One region of the Pullulanibacillus sp. KACC 23026 genome, then DNA from elsewhere that is predicted to be linked to it. Evidence: riboswitches for the same ligand, from Rfam matches in the RefSeq annotation. Region 1 holds a riboswitch; the other holds the start of a gene.
The links. Region 1 has a riboswitch for cobalamin ahead of PU629_RS10930 (ribonucleoside-diphosphate reductase subunit alpha). Riboswitches for the same ligand answer to the same signal wherever they lie in the genome.
Positions count from the first base shown of each region.

Region 2: it holds a riboswitch for cobalamin, as region 1 does, so the genes downstream of both, PU629_RS16710 (DUF4430 domain-containing protein) here and PU629_RS10930 (ribonucleoside-diphosphate reductase subunit alpha) in region 1, are expected to answer to the same signal.

Region 1 covers NZ_CP119107.1:2,329,891-2,346,333, reverse strand. The annotation lists tRNA gene PU629_RS10980 (tRNA-Leu) at 209-292, opposite strand; gene PU629_RS10975 (malate:quinone oxidoreductase) at 453-1,970, opposite strand; gene PU629_RS10970 (AI-2E family transporter) at 2,316-3,401, opposite strand; gene PU629_RS10965 (SGNH/GDSL hydrolase family protein) at 3,436-4,128, opposite strand; gene PU629_RS10960 (hypothetical protein) at 4,371-5,900, opposite strand; gene PU629_RS10955 (DUF6114 domain-containing protein) at 5,902-6,291, opposite strand; gene PU629_RS10950 (DUF6230 family protein) at 6,303-6,890, opposite strand; gene PU629_RS10945 (aldo/keto reductase) at 7,396-8,235, opposite strand; gene PU629_RS10940 (NAD-dependent epimerase/dehydratase family protein) at 8,265-9,113, opposite strand; gene PU629_RS10935 (multicopper oxidase domain-containing protein) at 9,735-11,039, opposite strand; cobalamin riboswitch at 11,351-11,527, shown strand; gene PU629_RS10930 (ribonucleoside-diphosphate reductase subunit alpha) at 11,649-13,931, shown strand; gene PU629_RS10925 (ribonucleotide-diphosphate reductase subunit beta) at 13,951-14,994, shown strand; gene PU629_RS10920 (L,D-transpeptidase family protein) at 15,116-15,919, shown strand; gene PU629_RS10915 (dipeptidase) at 15,973-16,443, opposite strand, start outside.
Region 2 covers NZ_CP119107.1:3,589,060-3,605,502, reverse strand. The annotation lists gene PU629_RS16720 (ABC transporter ATP-binding protein) at 112-1,869, shown strand; gene PU629_RS16715 (ABC transporter ATP-binding protein) at 1,882-3,711, shown strand; cobalamin riboswitch at 4,081-4,274, shown strand; gene PU629_RS16710 (DUF4430 domain-containing protein) at 4,414-6,177, shown strand; gene PU629_RS16705 (class D sortase) at 6,180-6,755, shown strand; gene PU629_RS16700 (DUF4430 domain-containing protein) at 6,765-7,598, shown strand; gene PU629_RS16695 (energy-coupling factor transporter transmembrane component T) at 7,602-8,489, shown strand; gene PU629_RS16690 (ABC transporter ATP-binding protein) at 8,462-10,135, shown strand; gene PU629_RS16685 (ECF transporter S component) at 10,186-10,809, shown strand; gene PU629_RS16680 (cytochrome d ubiquinol oxidase subunit II) at 11,335-12,366, shown strand; gene PU629_RS16675 (potassium channel family protein) at 12,397-13,068, shown strand; gene mmgD (citrate synthase) at 13,264-14,379, shown strand; gene PU629_RS16665 (bifunctional 2-methylcitrate dehydratase/aconitate hydratase) at 14,410-15,855, shown strand; gene prpB (methylisocitrate lyase) at 15,871-16,443, shown strand, end outside.

The sequences.
Region 1 (16,443 bases):
TTATTCGTATTTCCTTTTTTATTACTCTCATTTTTTAGCTTCAATAAAATGGAAGTTAAGAAAGCGTGCACGCTAGCTCTGTCTTCACTTCCACCCTTTTTGTTTTTCTAACCATAAAAAATCCTCCTTAGAATCTAGTTAATCAGCACTAGACTCTAAAGAGGATGCTTGTAAATCATTTATATTTAACTGTCAAACATAATTGTAGTGCGGATGAAGGGACTTGAACCCCCACGGTATTTCTACCACTAGAACCTGAATCTAGCGCGTCTGCCAATTCCGCCACACCCGCCTATTAGAACTAATATCCATAAAATAATTTACTCTTATTAACAGAAAAAGTCAATTTTAATACTCTAGAAAGAAAATGAGTAACGTTTTAGTTTCTTTCTAAAAAAACAGAAGCAAGAAGACTTCTCACCCTTTTAGTGAGAGGTCCTCTTTTTTAAAATTCATTTCGAGACATGTTCTTCTGCTACTAAATTGTTTTCATTTAACCCGAGAGTCTCAGCTGTAGAAGCGAAGATCTCATGGTAAAGCTCTGGGTTCTCCTCTAAAGAGAGACCATAGGAAGGGATCATTTCTTTTAATTTTGGTTCCCACTCGTTTAAATGCTCTGGGAAACATTTTTTTAGGACCTGAAGCATGACGTGAACGGCTGTAGAAGCACCAGGTGATGCCCCAAGCAGTGCAGCAATCGAGCCATCAGCAGCACTTACTACCTCTGTCCCAAATTGAAGGGTTCCCTTCCCGCCGTCAACCGTATCTTTGATGACTTGTACGCGTTGGCCAGCCACCACTAAATCCCAATCCTCACTTTTAGCATCGGGAATAAAGACACGCAGTTCTTCCATGCGCTGTTCTTTAGATAACATAAGCTGTTGAATCAAGTATTTGGTCAAAGCCATCTCTTTGACACCAGCTGCAAGCAAAGTTAGAAGATTATGCGGTTTGACGGAAGTGATCAAATCAAACATAGACCCCGTTTTCAAAAACTTAGGTGAGAAACCGGCAAACGGTCCAAATAGCAATGATTTTTTGTTATCAATAAATCGTGTGTCCAGATGCGGAACAGACATTGGCGGAGCCCCAACCGACGCTTTGCCATACACTTTGGCATGATGCTGCTCAATGACTTCCGGATTCTTACATACCATAAAGATTCCACTGACCGGGAAGCCACCGATATGCTTGCCTTCAGGAATACCTGATTTTTGAAGAATGTGCAAGCTTCCACCACCAGCACCGATGAAGACAAATTTGGCCGTATGACGTTCGACAGCACCGGTATTAAGATCCTTAACTTTTAATTCCCAGCGTCCATCGCTCGTCCGTTTAATATTCTTGACACTATGATTATAGTTAATCTCTACATCTTTTCTCTCTAAATGATCAAAAAGCATACGTGTTAAAGCACCAAAATTGACATCTGTTCCGGAGTCGATTTTGGTGGCGGCGATCGCCTCATTAAAAGTCCGATTTTTCATCATAAGCGGGATCCATTCCTTGAGCTTTTCTGGATCATCCGAAAATTCCATTCCTTCAAACAAAGGACTCGCTGTTAAAGCTTCAAACCTCTTTTTCAAAAAGGTTACGTTTTCATCTCCGAAAACGTAGCTCATATGAGGTAATGGCCTGATAAACTCTTCTGGATTACTAATCAAGTTGCTATTTACAAGATATGACCAGAACTGTCTAGAAACCTGGAACTGTTCATTGATGTTAATTGCTTTACTGATATCCACAGATCCATCCGGTTTTTCGACGGTATAGTTGAGCTCGCAAAGCGCTGAATGGCCTGTTCCTGCGTTATTCCATTCATTTGAGCTTTCCTCACCTGCTTTTGGAAGCTTCTCAAATACTGAAATTTTCCAATCCGGAACTAATTCCTTTAAAAGTGTCCCCAAAGTCGCACTCATAATTCCGGCACCAATTAAGATTACATCTGTTCTAGTTTGTTCGCTGCTCATGTTTACCATATCCTTATATCGATGATTAGCAGAAAAATGCAGGAGCCTCTGCTTAGGCGTTCAGCAAGCCAAGTCTTTAACCTAACTGCACCCCTATTCTGCCCCAATTATAACCTAAATCATAGTATAGCACTATGCTTAGAAGATTTATAGTTTTATAATTATTATATGATTAATCCCTTACATCATACCTTTTCCAATCATTGGATGTGCAATATATAGTTAAACACCATTAAATGCCAACTATATATTGCCCAATGTCTTAACGCATTTAGCCGCTTAATCTATAGTCAAAAAAGCAAATCTAGCCGGTGAAACCACTCCTCATGCTGTTTGTTGTTTCCATTAAAACTCATCTTCCGGTACATGGATCCATTTTTGCAGGTGCCCTTGCTGATAAAGGGATTTAATCAAGATGATCAAGATCGGTGATAAGAAAATACCGACAACACCGAAAATGGATTCGGAAATAATCATGCTAGAAAGCATAATAAAAGCAGACACTCCGAGGGAATCCCCTGCAATCTTAGGCTCTAAAATATGTCGGGTGACAATAACAATGACGAGTACAACAATTAAACAGACCGCTAACAAGTGATTCCCAACCACAAACGAATAAATAATCCAAGGAACAAACAAAGTTGAAACACCGAGAAGCGGTAAGATATCGAAAATACCGGCCAATACCGATACCGAAATCATATTTTTAACCGGTGTGATGAAAAAGTTTATAAGAATTAATGAGAGGACCACGATTAAGAAGGTTATCGTAATCAGTTTTAATTGAGCTTTTAAATAACCGGCAATGCCGATCAGCACATTATTTCTGAGAAACGCACCCATCTTTTTAAATGTCTTTGGAACTTTATTTTCAAAACTTTTCACATCTAAGCTCAGGAAATAGGCAAGTACAATCCCCAAAATAAAATCAATAACCAACTTTAATTTATGGGAAACGTAGTGAAAAAGTGATAACAGCATATTGGAAAAGAAAGTGGCTGCATTTTTCGCGATATTGGCGAATTCCGACTTGATGGAGTTAATGGTATCCGGAGACAGCCCGTTCACCCGCGTTTCAACCGCTGATAAATTATCAGCAAAGTGATGATTAAAAAGATCAGCGTATTGCGGTATTTTATGTGACAGATGCAGAATTTGATCAACGATAACAAGAACAATAGTGGCGAAAAGGGCTATCAGAATTAAAGCAAATAACCCAATTGATATCAGACTTGAAATAGGCCGGCTTACGCCTCTATTGCTTAAGAAACGGATAAACGGCTTGTTTATGTAATAAATAATGATCCCGAATATGACCGGAGTGGCCAACTTAAATAAAAAGCTGCCAATCCACATAAATAAATAGATGGTAATCGCAAGGACTACTAAATCAAAAACCGTCCTAGCATATCTTTTATAAAAAGTCAGCATCTAGACACCTTTCTTGTCTTTCTATTTTGATTCATTAAACCCTAGAAAAAACTTGATTCAGTTTCTCGTATACCGCTTTACTAAAAACATTATAACCTTGCTTTGTTAAATGAATCCCATCATCGCTTAAAAGTTCAGACAAATCACCGGCTTGTTTGATCGCGGACCTCACGTCAATTTTTGGGATGGCCAATTCCTCCAAAAGTTTAGTTAATTGGCGATTATAATTCCCATGCCAATGCTCAATTCCTCCTACCTTACTGATCCAATGACTAATAGCCGTGCTTGTCCGTTCCGATATTGTTCTGTAATAGCGAACGGGGTCTAATGGAGGCATAGTTGTCATCATCGGCTGAATGCCAGCCTGCTTAAGGCGAAAAATCAATGTGCTCACATTTTCTAAATAGTTTGTTAGTGGAACAATCGCCTGATGATCCCTATCCGGATGCTTGGCGACCTCTTCCCAGCGGAAATCACAATCATTCCCCCCTATTGCAATTATCGCTGCATCTGGCCGCTCTGCCACAACATCTTTTTCCAAGCGTTCCAGCAAAAGATCTGAATTATCGTTAAAAACTCCCTTATTTACTACCAGGACTTCTTCGTTTTGGGCCTCCCCAAAAAAACTTTGTAAAACGGCCGGGTAATTCTCTTTTATAATTCTTAAACGGCCTTTCACAAAAGTAACGCCACGTGTCAAACTGTCCCCAAAACAAATGATTTTCATTAAGGGTCCCACCTATCTGTTCTCAAATTTTTTCTCTTTAACACTCCGTTAATTAATAATAGCACATCAACGACGAACACTTCACATTCGTTATCAGTTAGAAAAACTAAGGCTTATCATCTAGTCCTGGCGAAAGCCTTAGTTTTTCTTATACTATCCTCCATAATCGCGAACGCGAAAGTTTATACTTTCTGATAGTACAAAAAGAGACAGACTCTTGTCTGCCTCGAAAAATTTGACTTTCAATTTAATAATTGATCGAGCTGTGTGGAAATATGCTGCAAGTTATCACCTAGGCTTGAAAGTGTTTTCTTTTCTTTTGATAACTTATTTTCCCAATCCTTTGTACTGAACTCTGGGTCTATCTGTGCGGAATCAATTTTTGCTTGTAATGCCTTTCGACACTTCTCTAAATCCTCTAGTTGTGTGATTAAATTTTGTTTCTTAGTTTGCATTTGATTGGTTTGATCTTCAAGCTGTGTGAGTTGTTGATTCACAAGAAGTAGCTTTAGCGGATTGCTGAGCAGTGATTGAACACTAAGCAGGGACTCTGAAAGCTGATTAACGGATCCTTGTAGACTATCAATGTCTGATTGTAATTGATCCGTCTTGTTCAGTCCATCCGATAGTTGGTTTTGCAGCAGTTCTATTGTCGCTTTAGAGGCAGTATTCGTGATCTGCGCTGTCGTTTTAACCCCTTTATTGACTAGGGTTGTTGTTGTATGGACACTTTTCGTCACAGTAGTGGCCGCCTGTTTCGTAACTGCCTGAATTGGCTTTTTTACAATGGTTGTAACGGTAGAAGGAAGTGGACTTGAAACGATTTTTTTAATGGGTTGAGTCACTGTATCGGTTGTCTTTTTGATTGGATCCGTTGTTTTCTTAATAATATCTGTTGTCTTCTTGACCGGATCTGTTACCTTCTTGACCGGGTCCGTCGCCTTTTTGATCGGATCAATTACCTTCTTAACCGGATCCGTTGCCTTTTTCACCGGGGCGGTCAACCCTTTTGTTCCCCTGTCTTTACTGCCTAAACTATCCGTTATCTTAGATGTATCCTTTGCAATTTTTTTAATCGGATCACTCGCGACATTGCCTAAATCTTTCTTAAGTGTTGAGGTGGTTGGACCTAAAGTCGTTTTGGATGACGGTTGAGAGGTTGCAGTACACTTAAACAATAGGCTATCGAGATCTAAATGTTTTGCAGATTGTTTCATGGCACTGAGTGAACTCTCATTCATAATTCCTTGTAAAAAATTAGGGAGTGAGGGTGGTTGAATGGTTGACTGTCCAGATCCTGTCAGTAATTGAAGACCTTGTGAATCCATTTCGGCTGTGGTCATTTCAGTTGCCGCCATCTTGACGTCTCGCATTTCGATCGCCTGACTTAGATCCTTTGAATCAAGACAAGCCCCTCCAAAAGAAAAGGAGGTCGCAACCACTTTTAAGTCCTTCACGTGAATTGGTTTTTCGGCCTTGGTTTGTATATACATGGAGCCTTTTTCAGTATTAAGCTGTTTAACTAAGGTCATCCCCGTTATCGTGGCTGATTGATAATGAAAAACAACCGCCGGAACCGGATGGGTTGTATCCGTATTCAAAAAAACAATTTCTGGCGGCAGCAGCACACCTTGAATCGCTTGGGCTTCTATGATAAATCGTTCAGAGTCTAACGGCTTCGCAAAAGCAGGAATCGCATCAACACCCACTAGTAAAAGAATTCCAAGGAATAGTTTCATAAAAATAAGCAGCCGTCGCTTACTCTTTTTCATTTTAGGAAACCTTCCTTTGTTTCCTTGGAGCAGGATCAGGATTGGCAGGTGCCTTCCATGCAAAACAGTAGGCTCCTCCTATAATGCCCAGCAATGTTCCAATTAAAAAACCGCCAAGAGCTCCAATTAGTGATAAACAGGCAAAGAAAATGGCTAACACGCCGATGATTGAACTTTGGTCGGGGAAGGTGAATCCAAGTATCCCTAAAAGGACAACCAATCCGCCAAAGACAATGCCTAAAATCGAGAAACTGCCAGGCATTAACGCCACTGGGATCATACTGATGGGAATAAATAAAATGATCAGCCCAGATAAAAACAGGAGAAGGGATCCTTTAAAAGGGCGTTTTTTTATCCAACTTATCTGACTTTCCTGGTACTCATTTGACATGGACTTCCCTCCTATTGGACTTTATGAATAGAAAGCGTCATTCCATTGAGAGTGACCTGGTCTTGGTATAAATAATCGGTAACAAGAGAGGCATGTTGAAGGGTTATTTGGGATGCTGATTGGGTAAACTCTTTTGTCCAATCCGTGGTGTTATGCTCTTGTAGAGCCAGTTGAGAGAACGAGGCATCTCCATTCAATAGGCTCGCATCTTGGATAAGTCCTTTAATTTGTACTGGTTTAGAAGCGGTAATATCCAACTCTATTGTTTGGCCTGTAGGGAGCTTTAGCGTCTTTGAGATCTTCAACCCATAAACGGTTAACTGATCAATCTTGTTCCTGCCTAGTGGTGCAGATGAAGACGTGCCTGTCTCGCCAAGCTTAGGATAGAAAGTGTATCCGCTTCCAACAAGTTTATCAAAGGACACTGTAAAATTCCCGACCCCAGCCATAGGTAAAGCATAAGCCTTCCCCGTTAACCCGAACACACCAACAATTACACCAAGGAATAGAAATCCAGAAATTAAGGCTCCCCAAAATCGTTTCCGGCTGTACCTTTTGACACGTCTCTCTCCGCTTGAAATCGCTTCCAATTTGTCCATAAAAGAACTTACCTCCCTTTTATTTTGGAACGGACAATCTGTTTATTGACAGACCTTTTACAAAGAAGAATGAAAGCTTTGACAGGACCAGTAGCGAAAGGTATTTTTAAGAGTCTTAAATAATAGCGCTTTCCCTCCCTTTTTATAATTTTTCGCAATACTCACTATAATTTATGGGGGGCGTTTTAAAAAATGTTAAAATTTGCACATCTGATCAGTTAAGTGAGTGCGTGAGTCTAACAAATGACAGGCTGTTGGCAAAACAGATGACAGATCTTATAACAGAGTATATGACTCGAAAAGCTGTTTATTTTAGAGGAACTAAACTTCCACTAAAGGATAACGGCAGTCACCCCCTTTTTTACAGACGGATGTCTCCGTTATCTTAGATGATTAACCTGTTAAAAGTGAAAGGGGTTCTCTCGGAAAATGAGAAAACCACCATTCCAAAAGAAACGGTGGTGAAAAATTCTCATATGTTCTTAGAAAGGTAACAGGTCTCTCTTTATACCCGATTAAAGTCGTCCGGATCGGCAAATTGGCGTGCGTTTTGGTTGAGACTTGCGATGTTAGCCATATCCTCTTCGGAAAGTTCAAAATCGAAGACATCTGCATTTTCAATAATACGATGAGGTTTTATTGATTTTGGAATGGTCACGACTTCTGTCTGTAGGTCCCAGCGCAGGATCACTTGTGCCGGGGATTTCCCATACTTCTTCCCAATTTCAATGAGGGTTGGATTATCTAACAGCCCGCCTTGCATTAGTGGTGACCATGCTTCAAGCTGAATCTGGTGTTTTTTGCAGAAGTCATGTAATTCGGCTTGATTAAAACGCGGATGGTATTCCACTTGATTCACCATTGGTACGATTTCACATTGATCGATAAGCTGTTGAAGATAATGCTCCTTGAAATTACTGACGCCGATCGCGCGTACACGTCCATCCTTATAAAGCTTTTCGAGCGCTTTCCAAGAATCGACGAACTTTCCTTGTGCAGGAACAGGCCAATGGATCAGATAAAGATCTAAATAATCGATTCCTAATTTTTCTAGGCTTTCATCAAAAGCAGCCAGTGCTTCGTCATAGCCTTGATTGGAATTCCAAAGCTTCGTTGTTATAAATAGATCTTCTCGTGGAACATTCGCTTCAGCAATCGCTTGTCCAACGCCTGCTTCATTCCCATAGATAGCAGCTGTATCGATACTGCGGTAACCTGCTTCGATGGCGGCTTTCACTGAGTTTACAACCTCTGTTCCATCTTCTACTTTGAAAACCCCTAAGCCAAGCCAAGGCATTTTTACCCCGTTATGTAAGGTTGTCGTACTTTGTAAGTTTTTAATCATAAAATCCCTCCTAAATAATAGCTTTCCCATTAACAGTCCACATAATTTCTCCACTGATGAACAGGTTGCCAATTCAACAGCTTCTTAGCTTTTTCATTGTTTAATAAGGACACAAATCCGGTTAAGTCCTTACGAAAATCCTTTACGTTTGGAAAACATGTTTCCATGAGCTGCTTACTCTCGATAGCCATGCTCGTTTCATCAGCGGCAATGTTAAGAGCAACGGAACCCAGACCCTCTGCTTCAACCGCTAAGCGATAGGCAGATGCCGCATCTCTTGTATCGATATAGCTCCATAAAATCGTTTTTCTTTGTTCAGGATCATGGATAAAGCCAGGAAAATTTGAATACTTTTCAGGCGAGATGACATTACCTAATCGAAAAGCCACCACCTGCATGCCCGTTCTCTGGTGAATCATATCAGCCGTCTTTTCGTTGACTATTTTTGAAAGTCCATAACTGTCCTCAGGAAGCTGTGGATGCGCCTCATCCATTGGCACATATTGCGGCCCCAGATTCTGTTTGGAAAAACAAATTCCATAAGAAGACTCACTAGAAGAGATCACCGCTTTCTTAATCCCTAATCCGGCTGCCGCTTCTAAAATGTTATAGGTTGACATGACATTGTTCTGAAACGTGACCTCGTTTGGATGAGAGTATGCCACTGGAATAGCAGCAAGATGGACAACGGCATCCGCTCCCGCTAATACCCCGTATACTTCACCTAAATTAGTGAGATTCGTGATGACCGTTGGACAAAGCTTCTCTTTTGGATGGTTTAAGTCAGCATTGACCACTTCATAGCCATGCTCCAAAAATTCTTTAATCACATCTCGACCAAGTAACCCGCTACCACCTGTTACCACAACTTTTGTCATCAGAACCCCTCCACACCTAAGTAAACTTATTGATAAAAGCTATACAGAGCAGTCTCCCTTAAAAAATCATAATAGCAAGGGAGCTAATGAAAACCACTTTGTTAAACTTTTAAACTAAGGATAAAGTAGTCCGTTAAAATGTTCAAGTTTTATGAATTTATTAGAAAAACTCGTCTTTCCCTAAAGGACTACTGTTGTGACTTTTAAGAAAGTCACAATAAGAGGAAGTCGCCGAGGCTTAATGGTGAAAGTCGAAATTTTTCTTATACGATCATCCATAATCGCTTTTAGCAAAATTTTATACTTTCTTATAATTTAGAAAGAGGATTGGACAAAACTAAACGAACAGACTTAAATTCCGAACACTAAATGTTTATAAGTACCGAAACAAACGGAAGCGTAGTCAATATACGGAGACTCCTGCGGTAACAGCACGTGTCCGAAGCCCCCGCAAGCAAGCGTTTTCCTTGCTGAGGAGGCCGCCCGCGGAAAGCAATTTATTTTAACTACGCTTCATAAATGACTTAACTTATAAATGAAAAACCGAACCCATCACGTTAAAATCTGTGAATAAGTTCGGTTTTTTCTATTCGTCAACTATTTCTGTCCCAGCCTCTATTCTTATTTTGTCACATCAAACATCGTAATCATGCCTGACATATTTCCATTTTGATCGACGACGTGATCGGTAATATGGCAATGGAAGAGCCATTTCCCAACCTGATCAGCCGTAAAGGCGATGTCATAGGTTGTCCCAGGCGATGTTGATAGAGTGTCCATCGTAATTGGCGCCGGTAAAGGAACACCATCCTGACTAATTTCTTGGAAATGCATTCCATGTAAGTGCATCGGATGTACCATCGAACCAATATTAATGATATGAACAAGGACCTTATCACCTAGTTTTACAGGCATGACGGGTGTTGCCGGGTAGGATAACCCATTAATCGTATAACCAAACTGAGGCGAATCATTGACGACGACCGTATATTCATCTTGATAGCCTGGATGGACTTGTTCCCAGCCTGTCCCCTTTGGTTCAACAATAAAGGAACCAAACAAGCCCATTTGCTCTTGTTTTAACATATCCGTCATGGGATGACTGTGGTACATGTAAGTACCGGGGCTTGCATTCACAGTAAACTTATAAGTCCACGACTCGCCAGGTTTAATATCTGGCTGGCTGATTCCACCGGTCCCATCTTGTTTGAATGGAACATCTAATCCATGCCAATGCACCGTGGTTCCCTCAGGCAAATCATTCTTAACGATAATTTTGACTTTATCCCCTTGATTGACTTTTATTTCCGGACCAGGAACCGTTCCGTTGTATGCCCAAGCCTCCACCTTATCCCCAGGCTTAACTTCCCAATAAACAGGCTTAGCATCTAAATGAAAGACCTTATACCCGTTTTCCATTTTATAAGGGAGTAAGCGAGTGTCATCAGCCTGTTTGACTTCACCGCTCGTCCCTGTGCCTAATGGGGCAATTGTTTCACTTTTCTTCGTTCCCGTTGAGGCGGCGGACGTTTGATCAGCTTTTTTATCCGTGACAATAACTTCCCCATTCATACCCGGATGAAAGGTGCAGTTATAAGTATAGGTTCCATTCTTCTTGAATGTATAAGAAAACGTATCTCCTTGGGACATCGTTTTGGATTGAAAGAGTCCTTGGTTGCTTGTCACATTGTGTGGTGTTGCGTCTTTATTCTTCCAAGTAATCGTTGTTCCTTTTGTCACATAGATCACATTTGGTGTAAAGTTCATATTCTCCATATCAACCTCAACCTTCCCACTATGGATCGTTTTAGGAGCGGGTTGATCTGATTTAGAGGCAGAACTGTCGGACATCTGACAGGCGGTCAAAAGAAGCCCAACGAACACAATCAGTGAAAATCGACTAAATCTCTGCAGTCTTAGGTTCATCGTATCATCAACTTTCATAGGTGTTTAATTTGTATAGGTAAGCTTACTATGAATAGGCTATTATGACTATGATTTCCCCTGTTACAAAAAAAGGAACACTATGAAACGCTCACAAAAAAGTCATAATCATGTGCTACATATAACTAGTCTAATGTTTGCCATTTCTATAATGGAAGGCGATTGGTTCTAGTAAAAAAATGAAACGGCAGAACCGTCCCCATGTTTCGCTTGCCATTTTATTGCAAATGGTATACATTAAGTGATAGATTGATCAAACGGCACAATATATGCTGTGTATTCAATCCAAAACATCTACATATTGGTTTTAAGGTGTCTATTGTATAGATGAAAAGGGAATCTGGTGCAAATCCAGAACTGTCCTCGCAACTGTAAGTGTGACGAAAGAAGCAAATCCACTGTTTTATATGGGAAGGGCTTTTAGTAGGAAGATCACAAGTCAGGAGACCTGCCTTATTACCCGTTACTATCTTCTTCGAGGATTGAGAGGATAATATGAGAGGTTTGAACGATTGCACGCTTCTTCCCTTTTATATTATCCACTCAGGTTATCCTCTGAGTGGTTTTTTATTTAGAAAAGGAGGAAGCAAAATGAACAGGACCCTAAATCTACCGAACTCTCTTAACAAAGAATGGAATGAGGTGCAAATAAGAGAGTTGATTGAAAGAATTGGAGAAGAATTTCCTAAGCTTAATCTTCAGGAATTTACAAATGTCGTGTTACGCGATCTTTCTGAAAAACATTCATTTGAACATGGCACCGTCACTAATCAATTAATATTAAGGTCCTTAGAACGGATTGACATTGACCAGCCTGATTGGACCTTCTTTGCCTCAAGAATCTATCTTGACCATCTGTACCGATCGGCCGCCATTAACAGAGGCTATGATCCTGCCCTTAAATATGGCTCTTTTTATCACTTAATCAGTCAATTATCATCCTTAGGCATTTATAAAAAAGAGTTGATTGAATGCTATTCTCGTGATGAAGTGAACGAATTGGAAACTTTCATCAATCCCGATAAAGATAAATTGTTTAATTATATCGGCTTACGCACATTAGCCGATCGTTATTTAAGCCGGGATTTTGATGGAGCTGTTTTCGAGCTGCCGCAAGAGCGATTTATGATCATCTCCATGACATTGATGATGAAAGAACCTAAGTCCAAGCGGCTTTCTCTAATAAAAGAAGCGTATTGGGCACTTTCCAATTTGTATATGACAGTGGCCACCCCCACTTTTGCAAACGCAGGAAAAAGCACAGGACAGTTAAGCTCATGCTTTATTGATTCCGTTGAAGACAGCTTAGATGGAATCATGATGAACGATATGGACGTCGCCCGTTTATCCAAAAATGGCGGAGGTCTCGGAGTCTACCTCGGGAATATTCGATCGGCAGGCTCAGACATTCAAAACTATAAAGGGATGGCTTCTGGCATCCTCCCATGGATGAAACAATTGAATGATATAGCGGTCAATGTCGATCAGCTTGGCCAGAGACAGGGAGCCATTGCAGTCTATACCGATGTCTGGCACATGGATATTTTAGCCTTCTTAGATGCTAAATTAAACAATGGCGATGAGCGGCAAAGGACCCATGATCTCTTCACAGGTGTTTGCTTGCCTGACCTTTTCATGGAACAGGTGGAGAAACGCGGAGATTGGTATCTGTTTGACCCGCATCAGGTTGAAAAAGTGATGGGATTTAAATTACAGGATTTTTATGACGAAGAACGGGGTCAGGGGTCTTTTAGAACAAGATATTGGGAATGCGTCAATCACCCTGAATTAACGAAAAAACAACTGCCAGCCATTGAAATCATGAAAAAAATCATGATCAGTCAGCTTGAAACCGGCACTCCTTATATGTTTTACAGGGATGAAGTCAATCGCATGAATGCCAACCAGCACTCCGGCATGATCTACTGCAGCAATCTCTGCACAGAAATCACTCAAAACATGAGTCCGACGACAATTTCGGAGGAGTTGGTCACTGAAGAAGGAAAAATTGTGGTGGTGAAAGAGCCTGGTGATTTCGTTGTATGTAATCTAAGCTCCATCAGTCTCGCCCGCGCCGTTAAGGCAAATGTGTTGGAGCGCCTCATTTCTATACAAGTTCGAATGCTTGATAATGTTATAGATATCAACCGATTACCTGTTCTGCAAGCACAACTGACCAATCAAAAATACCGTGCCATTGGGCTAGGGACCTTTGGCTGGGCACACTTACTTGCAATCAAAGGAATCTTATGGGAAAGCGACGAATCCGTTGATTATGCCAACGAGCTCTATGAAGAAATCGCTTATTACACAATTAAATCAAGTATGGAATTGGCTAAGGAAAAAGCCCCTTACCCCGCTTTTCAGCATTCAGACTGGCAGACAGGAGCCTATTTCACCAAACGCGGTTACTGTAACGACAACAGTCGATTTGATTGGGAGGCATTAAAAGCAGAAGTTCGTATCAATGGAATCCGAAACGGCTATTTAATGGCAGTTGCTCCGAATTCAACGACGGCCATTATTGGCGGCAGCTCTTCTGGCATTGATCCAATATTTAACCTCTTCTATTCTGAAGAAAAGAAAAACTATAAAATACCAGTTACAGCACCCGATTTGGATCATCGTACTTATTACTATTATATGAACTCGATCGGTCACCTGATTGACCAAAAATGGAGCATTAAACAAACGGCTGCCCGTCAACAACATATAGATCAAGCCCTATCGTTTAACCTTTACGTGCAAAACACGATAAAAGCGAAAGACCTGCTTGACCTGCATTTATTGGCGTGGAAAAACCATTTGAAAACAACCTACTATACACGCTCGAGTTCTTCAGAAATCGAAAATTGCGAATGGTGCGAAAGCTGATTTTAAAAAGGAGGCTATTATGACTACTTTACTTAAGAAACGACGCCTAATGGACCCGGAAGCTCCGAATCAATCGACTGGAATTGTAAACGGGAAAAGCTCGAATGTCTTAAACTGGGACGATACACGGTTTCCTTGGGCTTATAATCGCTACAAATCCATGCTGGCCAATTTTTGGACACCCTTTGAAATTAATATGCAGAGCGATAGAAAGCAATTTCCCCAACTAACTGCTGAAGAACAGGAATCATTTCTTAAAATCATTGGCTTACTTGCTCTCTTGGATAGCATTCAAACCGACTATGCCGGAAAAGCCGCCGACTACCTCACCGATTCAAGCTTAAGTGCCCTTATGGTGGTTTTGGCCTTTCAAGAAGTCGTCCATAATCAGAGTTACAGTTATGTGTTAAGCAGTTTAGTGGATAAGGCTGAACAGGATCGTGTTTTTGATTTTTGGAAAACCGAACCCACTTTGCGACAGCGTAATGATTTCGTTGTCAGCGGCTATCAAGCTTTTGTTGAACAACCTACCATCGAGCATTTTCTCAAATCCATTGTCTATGATGTGATACTAGAAGGGCTGTTCTTTTATAGCGGGTTTGCCTTCTTCTATCATTTAGCTCGAAATCAGAAAATGGTCTCAACGAGCACTATGATCAATTACATCAACCGCGACGAACAGATTCATGTCGGCCTGTTTGTCAGTATCTTTAAAGAGGTTTTAAAAGAAAATCCAGCCTATGATACAGTAGAGCTTTATCAATTTATAGAGACTACATTTAAAAAAGCAGTAGAACTTGAAATCGAATGGGCGAATACGATAATCGGTTCACACATTAGCGGATTATCCATTCAGGACGTTTCGGATTATATCAAGTTCACTGCCAATACTAGATGTCAACAATTAGGCGCTCAGAAGCTTTATCCAGAGATCACCCATAACCCCATGCGCTGGATAAAAGCTTATGCAGAGGTCGATCTTGGGAAAAGCGACTTTTTCGAACAAAAATCGCGACAATATACGAAGGCCAATCAAATTGATAACGGGTTTGATGAGCTGTAAAAAGAAAAACCGGGTGATCACGCCCGGTTTTTCTTTTCTTTAAAGCTCAAGTCTTTAGGCCTGCTTTTTGTTTGTATAATCTCTTCCACCTTCTATTAAACTAACCATTGAGGTGAAGAGGATGAAGCTCATCATGATAAAAATCAGCTTATTACTATTGGCCGCTGTTAACCTCTGCACTTGTGGTCGAACTGAACCCGCCAATGAGGATCAAGTGAAAAGTGCTAAACCAATGGCACTCTCTATAACCGCCCTATCTCCGAATCCCCAATCGACCAACAGTACTTCTATCAAACCGTTATTAAACAAAGCCTTAACCACCTATCACAGTTCTCAAGTTATGGTTGTAACCGCCCGTTCTGCAACAAGCTCTAGGGCCAGACTGACCGCTTTTATCTATCAAAACGGAACATGGAAAAAAGTTTACACGATGCCTGCCGCGATCGGTAAAAACGGCATAACCCCTCATTTACAAGAAGGAAGCAAACAATCTCCATCTGGCATCTTCACTCTTGGCCCAGCATTTGGTATAGGGAAGAAACCGGATGATGTCACCATACCTTATAGACAAACGACGAATCAAGACTATTGGGTTGAAAACCCCTATTCTCCCGACTACAACAAATGGGTCACCTATGAGGGCGACCCCAAAAAACGTTGGAAAACCTTTGAACCCCTTAGAATACCAGCCTATAAATATGCAGTGGTGATCAATTATAATACGAACCCCATCATCAAGGGGAAAGGAAGCGCCATCTTCCTTCATGTCTTATTACCAGAAAAGTCCTATACATTAGGGTGTACAGCCGTTTCTGAAAGCGATATGCTCACCTTGTTAAAATGGCTAAATCCGAGTCGCCATCCCCTGATTATTCAAGGAACAATTAGTCAGTTAAAGGCATTAACAAATAGGGCTAATACATAGAACCCTCACCACCTAAAGAATGAGGGTTCGTTGCTGTCTTTTAAATTAAATGGTCACAAAGTTGATCGAAGATGTAAGGTCGATAACTCATTAAGAAATTCACAATAAATGCCTTGAAGCCGGTAGTAATTTTCCAAACTTACCCATTCATTAGGAGCATGAGCATTCTGTCCAGCCTCAGATGCCCCTACAGTTATGGTATCTACACCAAGATTATGCTTTAATAAGCCCATAACAGGGACAGTCCCCCCTGAGAACCCAAAGCTGACAGGGGTATCAGTGGTTAGAGCTAACATCTTTTGCAGCGCCTTAACACTTGGGTGGTCTGGTGCTAAGCGATAAGAAAAGGCTTCTCCAGGTAAGTCCTCAAACTCGATATCTAGATATGAAGGAGCAATCTTCTGAATATACGTTTTCAAAAGGTCACGGATTTTAGCAGGGTTCTGTTTTCCGACTAGACGGCAAGTAATCTTAGCAAATGCCTCGTGAGGAATAACGGTTTTAATTCCTTGTCCCTGAAAGCC
Region 2 (16,443 bases), 1.3 Mb from region 1:
TAATTGACGCCATTTCGATTGATTTGAAGGTTTTGACGTGTGGTTATTTATTTCGAAATCCGATATATTAATCTTTGTTACAATTTTATGACCGAATAGGTAGGTGACAGCATGGAAACGTTTAAAAGGTTAAAACAATTTTATTGGCCCTACAGACGATATTTTGTCGGTTCTATTATCTTTCTTCTAATAGTGACAGGCATTACCGTACTTTATCCCATTTTTTTACAGCAGACAATTGATAATGTTGTAAACAAGAAGCATTACAATTTGGCGGCCTATTTAGCTATTGGTTTTATTATCCTTATGGTTTTTAAAGGGTTCGCCGCTTACTTTCAATCTTATTGGTCCAACCAGTTTGGGATTGGTGCCGTTTATGAATTGAGAAAAGCCTTGTATAAAAAGCTTCAAGATCTTCCATTTCGTTACTACGATAATGCCCGAACTGGAGATTTGATGTCTCGTTTAACACAGGATGTGGAAGGATTCCGGAACTTCCTGTCGTTTGGCTTTACTCAACTTTTCAATTTCATCTTAATCGTTGGACTAAGCTTAATCATTATGTTTTCTTATTCTTGGCAACTTGCGGTCGTGACTCTTCTTATGACTCCGTTTCTTTGTGTAACGGTTTATAAGTTTGATCGCAAAGTCCATCCGGCGTTCCGAGGAATTCGGAAGTCAATGGGTCGATTGAACACACGTGTACAAGAAAATATTAGCGGGATGAACACTGTAAAAGCGCTCTCACAAGAAAATGAAGAAATCGACCGCTTTTCTGAACATAATACGGATTACAAAGATCAACAGATTAATACGGCTTTGATTTGGGCTAAATATTTTCCTTTCATGGGGTTTATAGGAAATATTTGTGTCGTTATTCTCTTGGGATTAGGCGGCCATTATGTGATGACCGGTCAACTGAGTCCTGGCCGCTTGTTTGCCTTTTTCAGTTTGGTTTGGTACATTATGGGACCCCTTATGGATCTCGGCTTCCTGGTGAATACATTTTCTCAGGCAAAGGCATCGGGTGAACGGTTGCTGCAAATCTTAGATGAGCCTATTGAAATCCAGTCACCAGAAAATGCAGTGGAAATTCCGATTACAGGGCATGTTCAATTTAATAATGTGTCGTTAATTTACCCGAATGAAACAAGTTATGCGCTTAAGAATGTCACCTTTGAGGCTAAACCGGGCGAAGTGATCGGGTTAATGGGGGCAACAGGTGCTGGTAAGACTACCATTACACAATTGATCTCTCGGTTCTATGATGTGACAGAAGGCGAACTGTTGATTGACGGGGTCAATGTGCAAGATTTCAATTTAAAAACCTTACGTAAGAGCATTGGCTATGTCTTACAAGAAACCTTCCTTTTTTCTTCAACCATTCGAGACAACATTGCTTATGGAAATCCTGATGCGAGTGATGAGGAAATTCGAGAGGCTGCCAAGCGAGCGGATGCCCATGAATTCATTATGGAGCTTCCTGACGGCTATGATACAGTACTCGGTGAGCGAGGATTGGGGTTATCAGGCGGACAAAAGCAACGGATTTCAATTGCACGCGCATTGATTATGAATCCAAGTATCCTTATTTTAGATGACTCTACAAGTGCTGTTGATATGCAAACGGAAGCCAAAATTCAGGCGGCTTTTCGTGAGCTCATGAACGGTCGGACCACATTTGTCATTGCTCATCGAATTTCATCTGTTCAGCACGCTGATCAAATTATTGTTCTTGAAAATGGTGAAATTGCTCAGAAAGGTACTCATCACGAATTGGTTAATCAACCACATGGTCTGTACCGTCGAATTTATGAAATCCAATACAAAGACCGGGATCTTTTAAAATCTCAGGTTAATAGTCGCTAGGAGGTGGACCATTTGGCACAGGACCAAGCCGAATCCAAATCGCTTCAAAATAGAGAGCGATTTTACTATACAAATGACAAAATTGCTGTTCAAAAGTTTAATTGGAGCCAATTATCAAGGCTTCTCATCTATCTGAAACCGTATTCGAAGAAAATCCTTCCAGGTGCAATCATTACTTTAATAATTGGAACAGCCATTCGTCTTTTTGTCCCTATTTTGATTGGGATGGTGGCATTTGACCGTATTATTAAACACGGGAAGGAATCCGACCTATTTAAACTTGTCGCAGCAATCGGTGTTTTATATTTGATTTCTTATGTCTGCAGTTACTTTCAAATTAAGTTGACGAACAAACTTGGGCAATTTATGATCTACGATTTACGTAAGCAGTTGTTTAATCATGTGCAATACTTATCTAACCGTTTCTTTGATTCACGCTCAGCGGGTTCGATTCTTGTCCGAATCATTAATGATGTGAACTCGCTTCAAGATCTTTTTACGAACGGTGTCATCAATACGCTGACCGATTTTATCATGTTGATCGGGATTATCGTTATTTTATTTTCACTTAGCTGGCAATTGGCCATTGCCGTAATGGTGATCATTCCGATCATGTTCTTCATTTCGACGAAGTTTCGCCAAAAGATCCGCCGGTCATGGCAATACGTTCGTGTCAAAATGTCAAAGCTTAATTCTCATCTCAATGAAAGCTTACAAGGGATTCGAGTGACTCAAGCTTATAATCAAGAAGTTAATAACCGCGCTTTTTTTGAAAAAGTTAATACGGATGCAAGAGAAAGTTGGAAGGAGGCAACCAAGCAAAATGCTGTATTTGGTCCGTTTGTTCAATTGGCAAATGCAGTCGGGTCGGCCATTTTGATTTGGTGGGGATCTTATCTCATCCTTCATGGTCATATTACGACAGGGGTTTTTGTCTCGTTCGCTTTTTATCTTGGAATGTTTTGGGACCCAATCTCCAGAATCGGCAACACATACAATCAATTGTTAGTCGCCATGGCTTCATCTGAACGTATTTTTGAGTTTCTAGATGAGACACCAAATGTAAAAGATGTTGATGATCCTATCAGCATGGATACGATAAAAGGCCGGATTAATTTTGAGAATGTGGAGTTTGCTTATGATTCTAAACGCAAGGCCTTAAATGGCATCAATCTTGAATTTCCTGCCGGTTCAACCATTGCTCTCGTTGGACATACGGGTTCTGGTAAATCAACAATTGCCAACTTGGTTGGACGTTTCTATGATCCAACTAAGGGAGCCGTTAAATTTGATGGAATTGATGTTCGAAATATTAAGCTGTCTGAGCTGCGAAAAGAAGTCAGCACGGTTATTCAAGAAACGTTTATCTTTTCTGGAACGATTATGGAGAATATCCGATTTGGCCGCCCAGACGCAACCGATGAAGAGGTCATCGCCGCTTCTAAGGCGGTGGGTGCCGATCCGTTTATCCAGAGATTAAAAGATGGGTATCAAACAGAGGTTGAGGAACGAGGAAATGTCCTTTCGGTTGGTGAGCGGCAGCTGTTGTCTTTTGCACGATCACTGCTCGCTAATCCTAAAATTCTCATTTTGGATGAAGCAACATCCAGTATTGATACAGAAAGTGAATTAATCATCCAAGATGCGCTAAACACCCTCTTAAAAGGCCGGACATCGATTATCATCGCACACCGTCTATCAACCATTCGTGATGCGGATAAGATTGTCGTTCTGGAACATGGTAACATCCTGGAAGAAGGAAACCATGATCAATTAATGGAGAAAAAAGGAAAATACTACGAGTTGATTCTCAGCCAATTTGAAGCCCTAAATGCCGGCTAATCGTTAATAAGAAGAGCGCCTCTCTAATCGGAGGCCTCTTTTTTAGTGCAACTAGGCGACGGCCTTCTCCTAAAGGCTTGGCGCGTATGCAAATGGCAACCAGCACAAATGCTCTGAGGGTGAGAGGACTGATGATAGAAGTCGCATGGGCGGTTGTGCAAGAAAAAAGCGGCGACGCCCGGAAAAATGGCGGGTAAGAGGAGCTTGCCCACGAAAATCTGCGAGGGGGTTGAGAAATGGTGTGCAAAGCCAATTTGCCCACGAAGACGCCGCCCCCCCCCCCCGCCAAAAAAGGTGCGCAAACCAAGAATTCTGAGGAAATCAAAGGCTTGACGAGGGTTCGACATCGCGCTATGATAACCCTAGTTAAATAACCGTTTAAAAATAGGTTGATAGGTTATGAGATAACCGATCATGAAAAGGGAAGTTCGGTGCAAGTCCGACGCGGTCCCGCCACTGTAATAAGGTGTTTCCTATTGATGTGCCACTGTCTGTGTGAGATGGGAAGGCCATAGGTAACAAGTCCTTAGAGCCAGGAGACCTGCCTGTTTTTTAACACCACAAACCTACGCGGATAGGGAGGTGTCTTAGACCACGTTCATTACATAACTGTAAGGACGTTCTAAATGACAACCAACTCTCCTTAAGGGGAGTTTTTTTGTTACAACACAACATCATATATTGTTTTGGGGAGGGTCAGGCATGCAATCATTTAGGAATACGATCAAATTTTTATTTATTATGGCATTTGTTCTTGTGCAGGGGACACTTTATTTTTCGTCTGCTCATGCCGCAACAACTAATCAGGCAAAGGTTGAGGTTGTTGGTCAGAACGGGAAAATTATTCAGGCGGAAACACCTGAACCCGTTGATGGGTCTCAATCAGCGCTTGATCTGCTCAAAGCAGCTGTAGGTGAAGGAAATGTCGATGCTCCAGGTGGATTTGTTTCGACAATTGACGGCGTCACAACGCCTGCTGATTATTCGAATTATTGGACTTTTTATGTTAATGGTGTCAGCGCTCCAATGGGGGCAAACAGCTATAAACCAAAAGACGGAGATCAACTCTTATTTGAGTATCATCCAGGTACGGGTACTTTAAACGATGAAGTGTCCGTCACTATACCGGATAAAACGTATGGAACCACGTCCACTTTTGTAAAAGTTCAGGCAGATGAAACCGTACAGACCGTTTTGAAAAATATGCAAGCTTTTTATAACGTCACTTTATCGGGTCAAGATCTCCAATCAATTGGTGATTTTAAGTCAGATTCGACGCACACGTGGAACATTGTAGACGATCATCAAGGAACCAAAACGACCGTATCTGACATTAGTCAGGCGAAAGTTCAAGGCGGCGACCAGTTGACCATCACTCTAAAGGAGTCCGATGTCGCAACGCCATCTCAACCCTCTCAAACAAACGTGACACAGATTACTAGCGCGCAATTATCCAACGCTATCAATCAAGCAAATTCCTATGTGTTAAAAAATGGGGTATCTGAATGGGAGGCAATCTCTCTTGCTAAATCCGGAAAGACGGTCCCAGCCAGTTATTTAAAACAAGTGACGCAAACCGTTCGGGATGCAAAAGGTTCTTTCCACTCTGTGACGGATACAGAGCGCTATACCCTTGGCATTCTTGCAGCAGGTGGAGATCCGACCAATGTAGGCGGCTATAACCTTGTGAAAAATATATATAATGGGGATCTAACAAAGCAAGGCTTAAATGGCGTGTTATTTGGTTTAATCGCCCTAAACAGCGCTGATTTTCCTGTTCCAAATCATGCAAAATGGACGAAAGTGAAGCTAGAAACTTATATTCTTAAAGCTCAGAATACGGATGGCGGCTGGGCTTGGGACGGCAGTAAGACGAGCGATCTAGATACAACGGGAATGGCTCTAACCGCACTGTCTCAATCCCATTCGGCAGAAACTAAAACAGCTATACAAAAAGCGGAAGTGTATATAGCTGATCAAATGAAGGCCGATAAGCTGGATAATAGCTCGACTGCTGCACAGCTTATCATTGGACTCGCCTCTAACGGTGTCGATCCGAACAGTGCGGATTATGTTTTGAAAGATGGTAAAACTTTGATGGCCTATCTTCTGTCTTATCAACAAAAAGATGGGGGATTCGACTGGCAAGCCAATGATGAAAGCTCTTTTTCCACTCAACAAGCTTTCTTAGCGCTTGCGGCAGATCATCAACTCTTACAACAGGGGTATCTCTATTCATTTAAATGGACACCTGTAAAAGCTTCAGATCCAGCGAAAGTTTCAAAATCCACTGTATCTCCGGCAAAGCAAACTGCCTCTCTTGAAAAGCCAGCGACTTCAGCTGACACAACAGGAGCCGCTTTACCTGAAACCGCAACTTTTTATTATAATTATTTAATTCTAGGATTCTTATTGATAGGTGTGGGTTTAAGTGCAAGATTTTGGTTGAAAAAGGGGATTCATTAACCGTGAAACTCACACGACTTATACCCATTCTGTTCATAGCTGCAGGTCTATTGATCTGTGGCTATGGAACTTTTCATATCTGGCACGGGCATAAACAAGAGAAAGTTACATTAAAAAAGGCAGAAGCCTTATCCACGATGCCAAAAGATTCTATATCGCTAAAAAATTTCAACCCATATAAAGGGGATACGATTGGGTTAATGGATCTTCCTAAACTAAAGGCCACGTTGCCAATTGTGGAAGGGACCAATGAAAATCAATTAGCTAAAGGTGTCGGACATTATTCGACATCATCATTTCCCGGGCAACATAATCAAATTGTCTTGTCAGGTCATCGAGATACGGTTTTTCGACATGTCGGTGACTTAGAAAAAGGGGATCAGATCATTCTCCATTTCCCTTTTGGAACCTTTACTTACACCGTGGATCATACAAAAATTGTAATGGCGGATGACAAGACGATCATCCATTCGACAAAGCCTAAAGAAGAATTAGTTCTGACCACTTGTTATCCATTTTATTACATCGGTAATGCGCCAAAACGGTATATTATTTACGCTTACCCAAGCAAGGCATAGGAGGACATCATGAAAGTAAGCTATCAAACCATCATCAAATTAGTCGTCCTGTCATTCCTGCTCTTGAGTCTAATCGCCTGTCAGAAAGACACGGTGACACCGATATCTGGGGCAAGCTCATCAGGGGAACCAAAGCAGACGATGCAGGCGGGCAAAGATCAAACCTCTGCCAAGGCAGTCGCAGGTCAGACCTCCACTAAGAAAGCCTCTGACAAAGCAACTAACCAATCAACAAGTTCAAGCGGAACTCCAGAGAAAAAGAAGACCGAAACGAGTAGCCAAGCACCTTTAAAAAAAGAAGCATCGAAGCCTTCTTCTAATGATAAAAAAGAAACCGTTACTCAATCATCGACCTCTCAAACAAGTTCGACTTCAACTAAAAGGGCTGTAAGCACTCCAGCCTCTTCATCGGTGTCAAAGCCAAAGACGACGGAATCAACGACCAAAAATAAGTCGACAGCGTCTAATGCAAGTAAAGAAGACACATCCGGATCGGAGAAATCACCGACTGACACTTCCCATTCACAACAGGTGACAATATCCATAATCGGGTATGAGAATCATGTTATTGTAGGACCAACAAAAGTTACGATTAATAATGGAGATACATTTCTAAGTGTCACTTTAAGACTATTAAAAACGAAAGGGATTCAATCAAGTGTCCGCGGAACAGGGGCATCTGCTTATGTAGAAGGTATTGATAATTTGTATGAGTTTGATCACGGTCCAAAGAGCGGCTGGGTAGCTAAGCTTAATCAGCAATCGTTAACGAAAAGTGCGGGAATAACAGCGATCAAGTCTGGAGATGTGCTTCAATGGGTCTATACAACAACAGAGGAATAGCGAATGAATAGGCCGTTTAAAACGTTTCACCCTTTTACTTGTCTAATCTACCTTGTGGGCGGCTTTATATTGGTAACGCTGTGTCAGCATCCGGACTTTTTAATTGTGGACGTGATCATCCTTGGGCTTTATATCGTCTATAATGATCGCGGTCGTTATTTTAAACAATGGGGATGGACAACACTTGTCTTTTTCCTCTTTTTTTTCTTAATGAACCCTTTATTTAATCATCGTGGTCAGCATATTTTGTTTTACTTAGGTAGTAATCCGATTATGCTTGAAGCGGTGATTAGAGGGATCATGATTGCCCTTACTCTTATGGCCCTTCTTTTTCTTACACCTATTTTTAATTTTTTGATCCCATCGGACCGCTTTCTGTTCTTATTTTCCAGATTTCTTCCCAGTTGGGCTTTACTAATTATGTTGACGCTCAGATTTATTCCGCTTTTTCGTCATAGGCTGGGAGAGATTGAAAGCGTACAGAGAGCAAGAGGACTTTCTGTTCATCACGGTTCTCTTATTGCACGTACTCAATCAGCTATGCGGTTAGTCCAGATCCTCGTTACGTGGTCACTAGAAGAGGCGATCCAAACAGCTGATTCCATGACGGCAAGGGGCTATGGCTTAACAAAACGGACTGTTTACAATCCGTTTCGGTTTCAAATTGAGGATGGTGTTGTTCTTATTATTGTAATTGTTTTGTTTATTCTTAATTTATATGGGGTATGGCTAGGTGATTCCATTTTAAGTCTTACGCCTGTTCTTGAAACGCTTCGCCTTCAAGGGAGAGAATGGTTTTATTTGGGAGTCAATGCTCTGTATTTTTCTATACCTCTCATTATCGATGGAAAGGAGGGGATTGTGTGGCGATCATTAAAACGAACCAGTTAACTTTTAGCTATCCGGAAACGAAGAAACCGGCTGTGGATCGCCTTAATCTTGAGATTAAACCAGGGGAATGGGTTGTGATTGGCGGTCCTTCTGGCAGCGGCAAATCGACACTTCTTAGACTTCTCAAGAAGGATATATCGCCGCATGGCTATTTGACGGGGGAAATTTATTATAAGGATACGCCTTTTATGAGTCTGTCGCCGATTGATCATGCTAAGACCTTTGGGTTTGTTTTTCAGGATCCTGAGAATCAGCTTGTCATGGAGCGCGTTCAAGAGGAACTTATATTTGGTCTTGAAAATATGGGGGTATCAACAGCTGAAATGCGGCGAAAAGTTGCTGAAATGGTGCATGCCTTGGGCCTTGAACCATTGCTTCCTAATAAAACCATTGAGCTTTCTGGTGGACAAAAGCAACTGTTGAATTTAGCTTCCGTCTTATTGCTTGAACCATCCGTTCTTTTATTAGATGAACCCACCGCTCAGCTCGATCCTGTAACCGCCAAAGAGTTCTTGCAGTTGGTCGAGCAAATGAACCGGGAATTTGGGTTAACGGTCGTTATGGTTGAGCATCGCTTAGAGGAGGTCCTCCCCCTCGCTGATCGTTTCGTTCTAATGAATGAGGGACGTATCCTTTATAATGGAGCCCCCAGAGCTGTTCTCGAAGAAATCAAAAAGGCATCCGATGATCGGTACATGACTTATTTGCCAAGTTTAGCAAGGCTTTATCTAACTTTTTCAAATGAACCGTCTGCGCTCTCACCTTTAACGGTTAAAGAGGGGCGGGAGTGGCTGTCACATTTAACGGTCGTTCAGAAAAAAAGGGAAGAGGTTCGGCCGGACGCCAAGGTTTCTCAAACGAATCAGCCTCTCATTCTCGAGACACGCCGCTTAGATTTTAAGTACTCACGTGATTCTGCACTTGTTCTAGATGATCTTGAACTTTCGGTCAAACAAGGGGATATCTTTGCAATTTTGGGTGCCAATGGTGCAGGGAAATCAACCCTCTTAAAGGTCTTGGCTGGATTGGCTCAGCCTCAAACGGGTTCCTTAATTTATAAAGGGAAGAAAGTAAAAGGGCATTCCAAGCCGCTTTTTGGCTATCTTCCACAAAATACAAAGTTATTTTTTATACATGATACGGTCATGAAGGAATTGCAGGCTATTGTCCAGCAACATGAAATTGAGAATGGACAGGAGCTCATTCACTTTTATTTAGAGAAATATGAGCTTCAGGCTGTTAAAGATAAACACCCTTATGACTTGAGCGGCGGTGAACAGCAACGTGTGGCTCTTATTGGTTCCCTTCTCTGGCAGCCAGAGATCCTCCTATTTGATGAGCCGACAAAAGGGATGGATCCATTTATGAAAGAGCAGCTCGGTGAGGAGTTTTGGCAGTTAAAAGAGGAGGGGAGAACGCTTGTTATTGTGACGCATGATATCGAATTTGCAGCAAAGTATGCGACAAACTGTGCCTTGCTCTTTCAAGGAAAACTAACAGCGGAAGGCCCGCCTGAATCCTTTTTTAAAGGAAACACCTTTTATACGACAGCCATTAATCGCCTAACGCGCAATCATGAGCGGCTTCCTGAGGTTGTCACAGTAGAGGAGGCTGAAAAGCGATGGATCGCGTGTCCCGGCTGTTAATGGTGGCTCTATTCTTGTTAGTTGGGATAGGTGCAGCAGGAATGATTTGGATGCCAGGTCACAGTCTCTTTTTAAGTTTAATGATCCTCATAGGAGCTTTTCTCCTCATGATGTTTCGTTTTGAAAGAAAAAAGCTAAAGGCACGTGAACTAGTCCTTTTATCTGTTCTCGCTGGGGTAGCGGCAGTTAGCCGGATTCCCTTTGCTTCCCTTCCAAGTGTTCAGCCAACCACATTTGTCATTATCGTTACTGGTCTGACTTTTGGTGGTGAAAGTGGTTTTGTGGTGGGATGTCTTGCCGCCCTCGTTTCCAACATGATGTTAGGACAGGGTCCATGGACGCCTTGGCAGATGTTCGCATGGGGCTCGATTGGTGGAGCAGCGGGGGTAATGGGACGGTGGAAATGGAGCGAGTGGATCTGGGTTCGTTGCCTTTTTGGTGCAATAGCGGGTTATCTGTTTGGCTGGGTAATGAATGTGTGGGAGGTATTAAGCCTTCATTTAGTATCGTTTTCTGAATGGTTCTCCCTTTATGCGGCGAGCTTTTATTTTGACTCCATTCATGCGATTTGTAATGTTGTCCTTCTTGCTCTTTTTAGTAAAAGCTGGATCAAGATTTTAACCCGGTTTAAAGTTAAATATGGATTACTGGATAAGACCAATAGTGGACGGTAATGTTATGCGGGCTTCTTTAAGAGCAAACCTGCATGAAGTTGGTTCAAAGGAGTAACTCATGATGACACGCAAGCAGGAGGTTTGATAGAATATATGTAGGGTTTTTTAAGGGACAGACCTCTGCTTAAAATCCTGATCAAAAAGAAGTGGATTTTTCGCAAATCTACACAGAATCTTGCTTGATGGCTAAAAAAGTAATGAGTTTTTGTTTTTATAACTGACTATTGCTTAAAATCTTGATCAAAAGAAGTGGATTTTTCGCAAATCTACACAGAATCTTGCTTGATGGCTAAAAAAGTAATGAGTTTTTGTTTTTATAACTGACTATTGCTTAAAATCTTGATCAAAAGAAGTGGATTTTTCGCAAATTGGCACAGAATCTTGCTTGATGGCTAAAAAAGTAATGAGTTTTTGTTTTTATAACTGACTTTGCTGACAAAATAACTGTTTGCTGAGGTCTGTCTCTACAAAGGTTGTTATACTTATAAAATGATATAAATATTTGTATTCAGGGGGTTAGAAGGAATGCCTGAATGGATTGGGATGACGCTGTTTTGGATCCTGTTATATGGGTATATCATTGTAGCCTCCGTGGATTTTGGCGCCGGTTTTTTTGCCAGCTATGAAACCCTTTATGGAGAGCGAAACGGGTTGGGAGAGATTATCCAGCAATTTCTTTCTCCTTTTTGGGAATCAATAAGTGTTGGTTTACTTGTGATCATGATGGCAATTGTTTATTCTTTTTCGGATGCAGCCCGACTTCTCGGACCTACTCTAATTATGCCATTCGTATTTGCCTTAATCTTGCTGATTTTAAAGGGATTATTCTTCTTATTAAGTAGGACACATCGAAAAGGTTTTCGCTTATGGACCCTTTTATATGGATTAATCGGTTTATGTTTACCTGCTGTACTCTCATCAGCATTAACGGTGAGTGAAGGTGGCTATTTAGATGATCAGAAAGGAAGGCTTATCTTCCATTGGTCTTTATTTTTGACCAACTTTTATGCCTGGTCAGTGGTGTTTCTTTCTATTGTTTCGGTTCTCTATATAAGTGCAATGTTTCTTGCTTTTTATGCGACAAAGGTGAAGGATGATCTTGCCCTTGAGAAACTAAGAGGATATGCTCTTTTTTGGAGCGGTCCTACCGTCTTAGCCAGTGCCCTTGTATTTGTAGCCTTGCAGCAGCAAAATCCTGAGCACTTTATGAAAAGCTTAGATGAAGCCTGGATGTTTATCCTCTCACTCGTTTGCTTGCTTGGTGCCGTCACACTGGTCTTTCGGAAGATTCGTTTGGGAGTCGCCTTTATATTGGCTGCCTTACAATATTTCTTTGCGTTCTTTGGGTATGGGATATCTCACTTGCCCTATATCATTTATCCTTATATAAAAGTAAAAGAACTTTCAAGCCTGCATGGGATTCGGGCTGATATTTATTTTGCTTTCATAATGGGGCTAGCTTTACTGTTTCCTTCTTTGATTCTTGTTTTTCGACTGGTCCGCTTCCGGCATGATTATGGAAAAAAGGACGACACGAAGCACAAAGAAAAAGCTTAGAAAGAGCAAATCACTTGGGACTTGTAAAGGATGGGGAGAATGAAAAAACAATTTGCTGTTATTGGATTAGGGCGCTTTGGAGGGGCGATTTGTCGCACATTGAGTGAACAAGGTGCCGAGGTGTTAGCTATTGATTCAGATGAAGATCGTGTTAATGAGTTTAGCACTATTGCGACACATGCGGTTATTGCCGATTCTACCGATGAGAACGTTCTTAAAAGCCTTGGATTGCGCAATTTTGACCATGTGATTGTGGCAATTGGTGATGATATACAAGCAAGTATCCTAACGACTCTTATTTTAAAAGAAATGGGAGTACCAAGAGTCACGGCTAAAGCGCAAAATGATTATCATGAGAAGGTGCTCAGAAAAATTGGGGCTGATCATGTCATCCACCCTGAACGTGATATGGGTGCCAGACTTGCACATAATATTACCTCGACAAATGTGTTAGATTATCTTGAACTGTCGGATGAACATAGTATCTTGGAAGTGGTGTCGGGTCAAAAAATGCATGGAAAGTCGCTCGTTGACCTTGATGTTCGGGCCAAATTTGGTGTCAATATCGTTGCGATTAAAAAGGGGTCTTCGATTAATGTGTCACCACGCGCCGATCAAATTGTAGAAGAAGGCGACATTTTAATTGTCATTGGTGCCGATGTCGACATTGACCGGTTTAAAAACCAGCTTTTAGAAGAGTAGATAAAAAGAGAGGGATGTCTTAAAGGACACGCTCTCTTTTTTTAGGGCTTGTAAATTCTGTCTTTATTGAAATCGCTTTCTAACTTAGCTATACTTATCTTATATTCGTTATTATTGTTTAATTTAAACTAGTTAAATAGTTGGAAGCGCAATCAATAGGCGGTAGCGTTTATTAATTTTTCAGGAGGCGGGTACATGGAAAAGCAAGTGGATTTTAAACCCGGTTTAGAAGGGGTTATTGCTTCTGAAACGGCCATTTCTTTTTTGGATGTTGAACAGGAAGAAATTGTCCTTCGCGGTTATGATCTTATTGAATTGGCAGAAAAGAAAACATACCTTGACATTGTCTATCTCTTGTTAAATCAAAAGCTTCCGACTCATGAAGAACGGCTTTATCTTGAAGAGCAGTTAAAAAAGGAATATGACATTCCGGAAGCGATTACAGAAATCTTTAAACGTCTTCCTAAGCAAACACACCCGATGGATGCGCTGCGCACGGGCTTGTCAGCCTTAGCTGGTTTTGATCCAAAACTGAACGACCGCTCAGAAGAAGCCAATCTCGAAAAGGCATTTCGGTTGCTCGCGAAGATACCAAATATCGTCGCCAACAGTTATCATGTGCTTCACGATGAAAAGACTTATGAACCAAAACAGGAACTCTCTTTCAGTGCCAATTTCTTGTATATGATTACTGGAAAAGTTCCGACTGAATTAGAGGAAACCATCTTTGATCAATCTCTAGCTGTTTATAGTGAACATGAAATGCCAAACTCCACTTTTACAGCACGTGTTATTGCTTCGACTCTTTCGGATATCTATGGCGCTTTGACAGGTGCCGTTGCCTCATTAAAAGGACATCTGCATGGCGGTGCTAATGAAGCGGTCATGTACATGTTGTTAGAAGCCAAGACAGAGGATGGATTCCAAAAGCTGCTGACTGAAAAATTGGCCAATAAAGAACGAATCATGGGTTTCGGTCATCGCGTTTATATGAAAAAAATGGATCCTCGTGCAATGTTGATGAAGAAGGCTTTAAAGAAGCTTTCTGCTGAGAAAAACCGAGAAGATCTATTTGCCATGTGTGAATTGGGTGAGAACTTGATGCGCGAGGAGAAGGGGCTTTATCCAAATTTGGATTATTATGCAGCACCTGTTTATTATTTATTAAATATCCCGATCGAGTTATATACACCTATTTTCTTTGCCTCGCGAACAGTAGGCCTTGGCGCCCATGTCATTGAACAGCATAGTCATAACCGTTTATTCCGGCCGCGCGTTAACTATACAGGTCCACGTAAGCTTCATCCATAAACTATTAATCTAGAAGGGATGCATTTAAACATGTCAACGACATCAACAAATGTTGAACGGCAGGCAACAGATACTTTGTTAGAAAAAATAGCTGATTATGCGGTTAATCATAAAATTACGAGTCAAGAAGCACTGGAAACGGCTAGGTACGTGTTGATGGATACATTGGGCTGTGGTTTCTTGGCCCTTCGTTATCCTGAATGTACCAAGCACTTAGGACCTATTGTACCAGGAACGGTTGTCCCAAATGGGGTTAGAGTACCTGGGACTTCCTTTGTGTTAGATCCGGTACAAGGGGCTTTTAATATTGGCTGTATGATTCGTTGGTTAGATTATAATGATACGTGGTTAGCGGCTGAGTGGGGACATCCCTCTGATAATTTAGGAGGAATCCTAGCGGCAGCGGATTATTTGAGCCGGAAGAAGATTTCAGAGGGTAAAAAGCCTCTCACTGTGAAGACTGTTTTAGAAGCGATGGTCAAGGCCCACGAAATTCAAGGCGTCTTGGCCTTGGAAAATAGCCTGAATCGTGTTGGACTGGATCATGTGCTCTTTGTTAAAGTTGCCTCAACAGCTGTTGTCACGGCCCTTTTAGGTGGTTCTAAGCAGGAAGTCATTAATGCGGTATCGAATGCTTGGATTGATAATTCTAGTCTCCGCACATACCGTCATGCGCCTAATACGGGTTCTCGCAAATCTTGGGCGGCGGGTGATGCGACAAGCAGGGCTGTCCGTCTTGCCCTGATGTCACTAAAAGGCGAGATGGGCTATCAAACCGCGTTGAGCGCACCAGGCTGGGGCTTTCAGGATGTTCTGTTTGGCGGAAAGGAATTAAGATTGGCTCGTCCATTTGCTTCCTATGTCATGGAAAATGTCTTGTTTAAAGTTTCGTTTCCGGCTGAGTTCCATGCCCAGACAGCTGCTGAGGCCGCCATCCAGCTGCATGAACAAGTAGAGGATCGCTTGGATGAAATTGATAAAGTCGTCATTACAACACATGAATCGGCCATTCGCATTATTGATAAAAAAGGTCCTTTGCATAATCCAGCAGACCGGGATCACTGTATCCAATATATCACCGCGATCGGATTAATTTTTGGTGACTTAACAGCTGATCATTATGAAGATGAGGTGGCTAGGGACCCGCGCATTGATGCGTTAAGAGAAAAAATGGAAACAGTGGAAAACAAGGCTTACAGTATGGATTACTTGGATCCAGACAAACGCTCCATTGCAAACGCCGTTCAGGTCTTTTTCAAAGATGGCTCAAAAACTGAGGAAATAGAGGTTGAGTATCCAATCGGACATCGACGGAGAAGAAATGAAGGAATTCCATTATTAATCGAGAAATTTGAAGAGAATCTGAAAACGCGTTTTCCTTCTAAGCAATCAGAACGCATACTCAGTCTTTTGCTAGATGAAACAGAGCTTAAGTCTACCACTGTTAATGAATTTATGGATCTTTTCGTGATCTAAAAAGGAGCGGTTAGCATGTCTTGGCTTGTCAATGAAGAGTTGGATCAGCAGGAGCTTGCTGCAAAGTTTATGAAATTAGTGAAACAGTCTGATATTCTAAAAATTCCAGGTGCTCATGATGCGATGGCAGCGCTCGTCGCCAAACAGGCTGGTTTTGGGGCCCTTTATCTGTCAGGCGCGGCTTATACTGCAAGCCGCGGTCTGCCTGATCTTGGCATGATTACATCAGAAGAAATGGCTGTTCGGGCACGCGATCTCATTCGTGCAACTAACCTTCCCGTTCTTGTGGATATTGACACAGGTTATGGCGGGGTATTAAATGTCGTCCGGACGGCTCGGGAAATGGTTGAGCATCGAGTGGCAGCCGTTCAAATTGAGGATCAAGACCTGCCGAAGAAATGCGGCCATCTGAACGGTAAGAAGCTTGTCAGTCCTCCGGATATGGTGCAAAAGATTGAAGCGATAAAGGAAGTTGCCCCATCCTTAGTTGTGGTCGCTCGGACAGATGCGAAGTCGGTTGAAGGGATCGAAGCGATGATTGAGCGCGCGAATCGGTATGTGGAAGCAGGCGCGGATGCTATCTTCCCA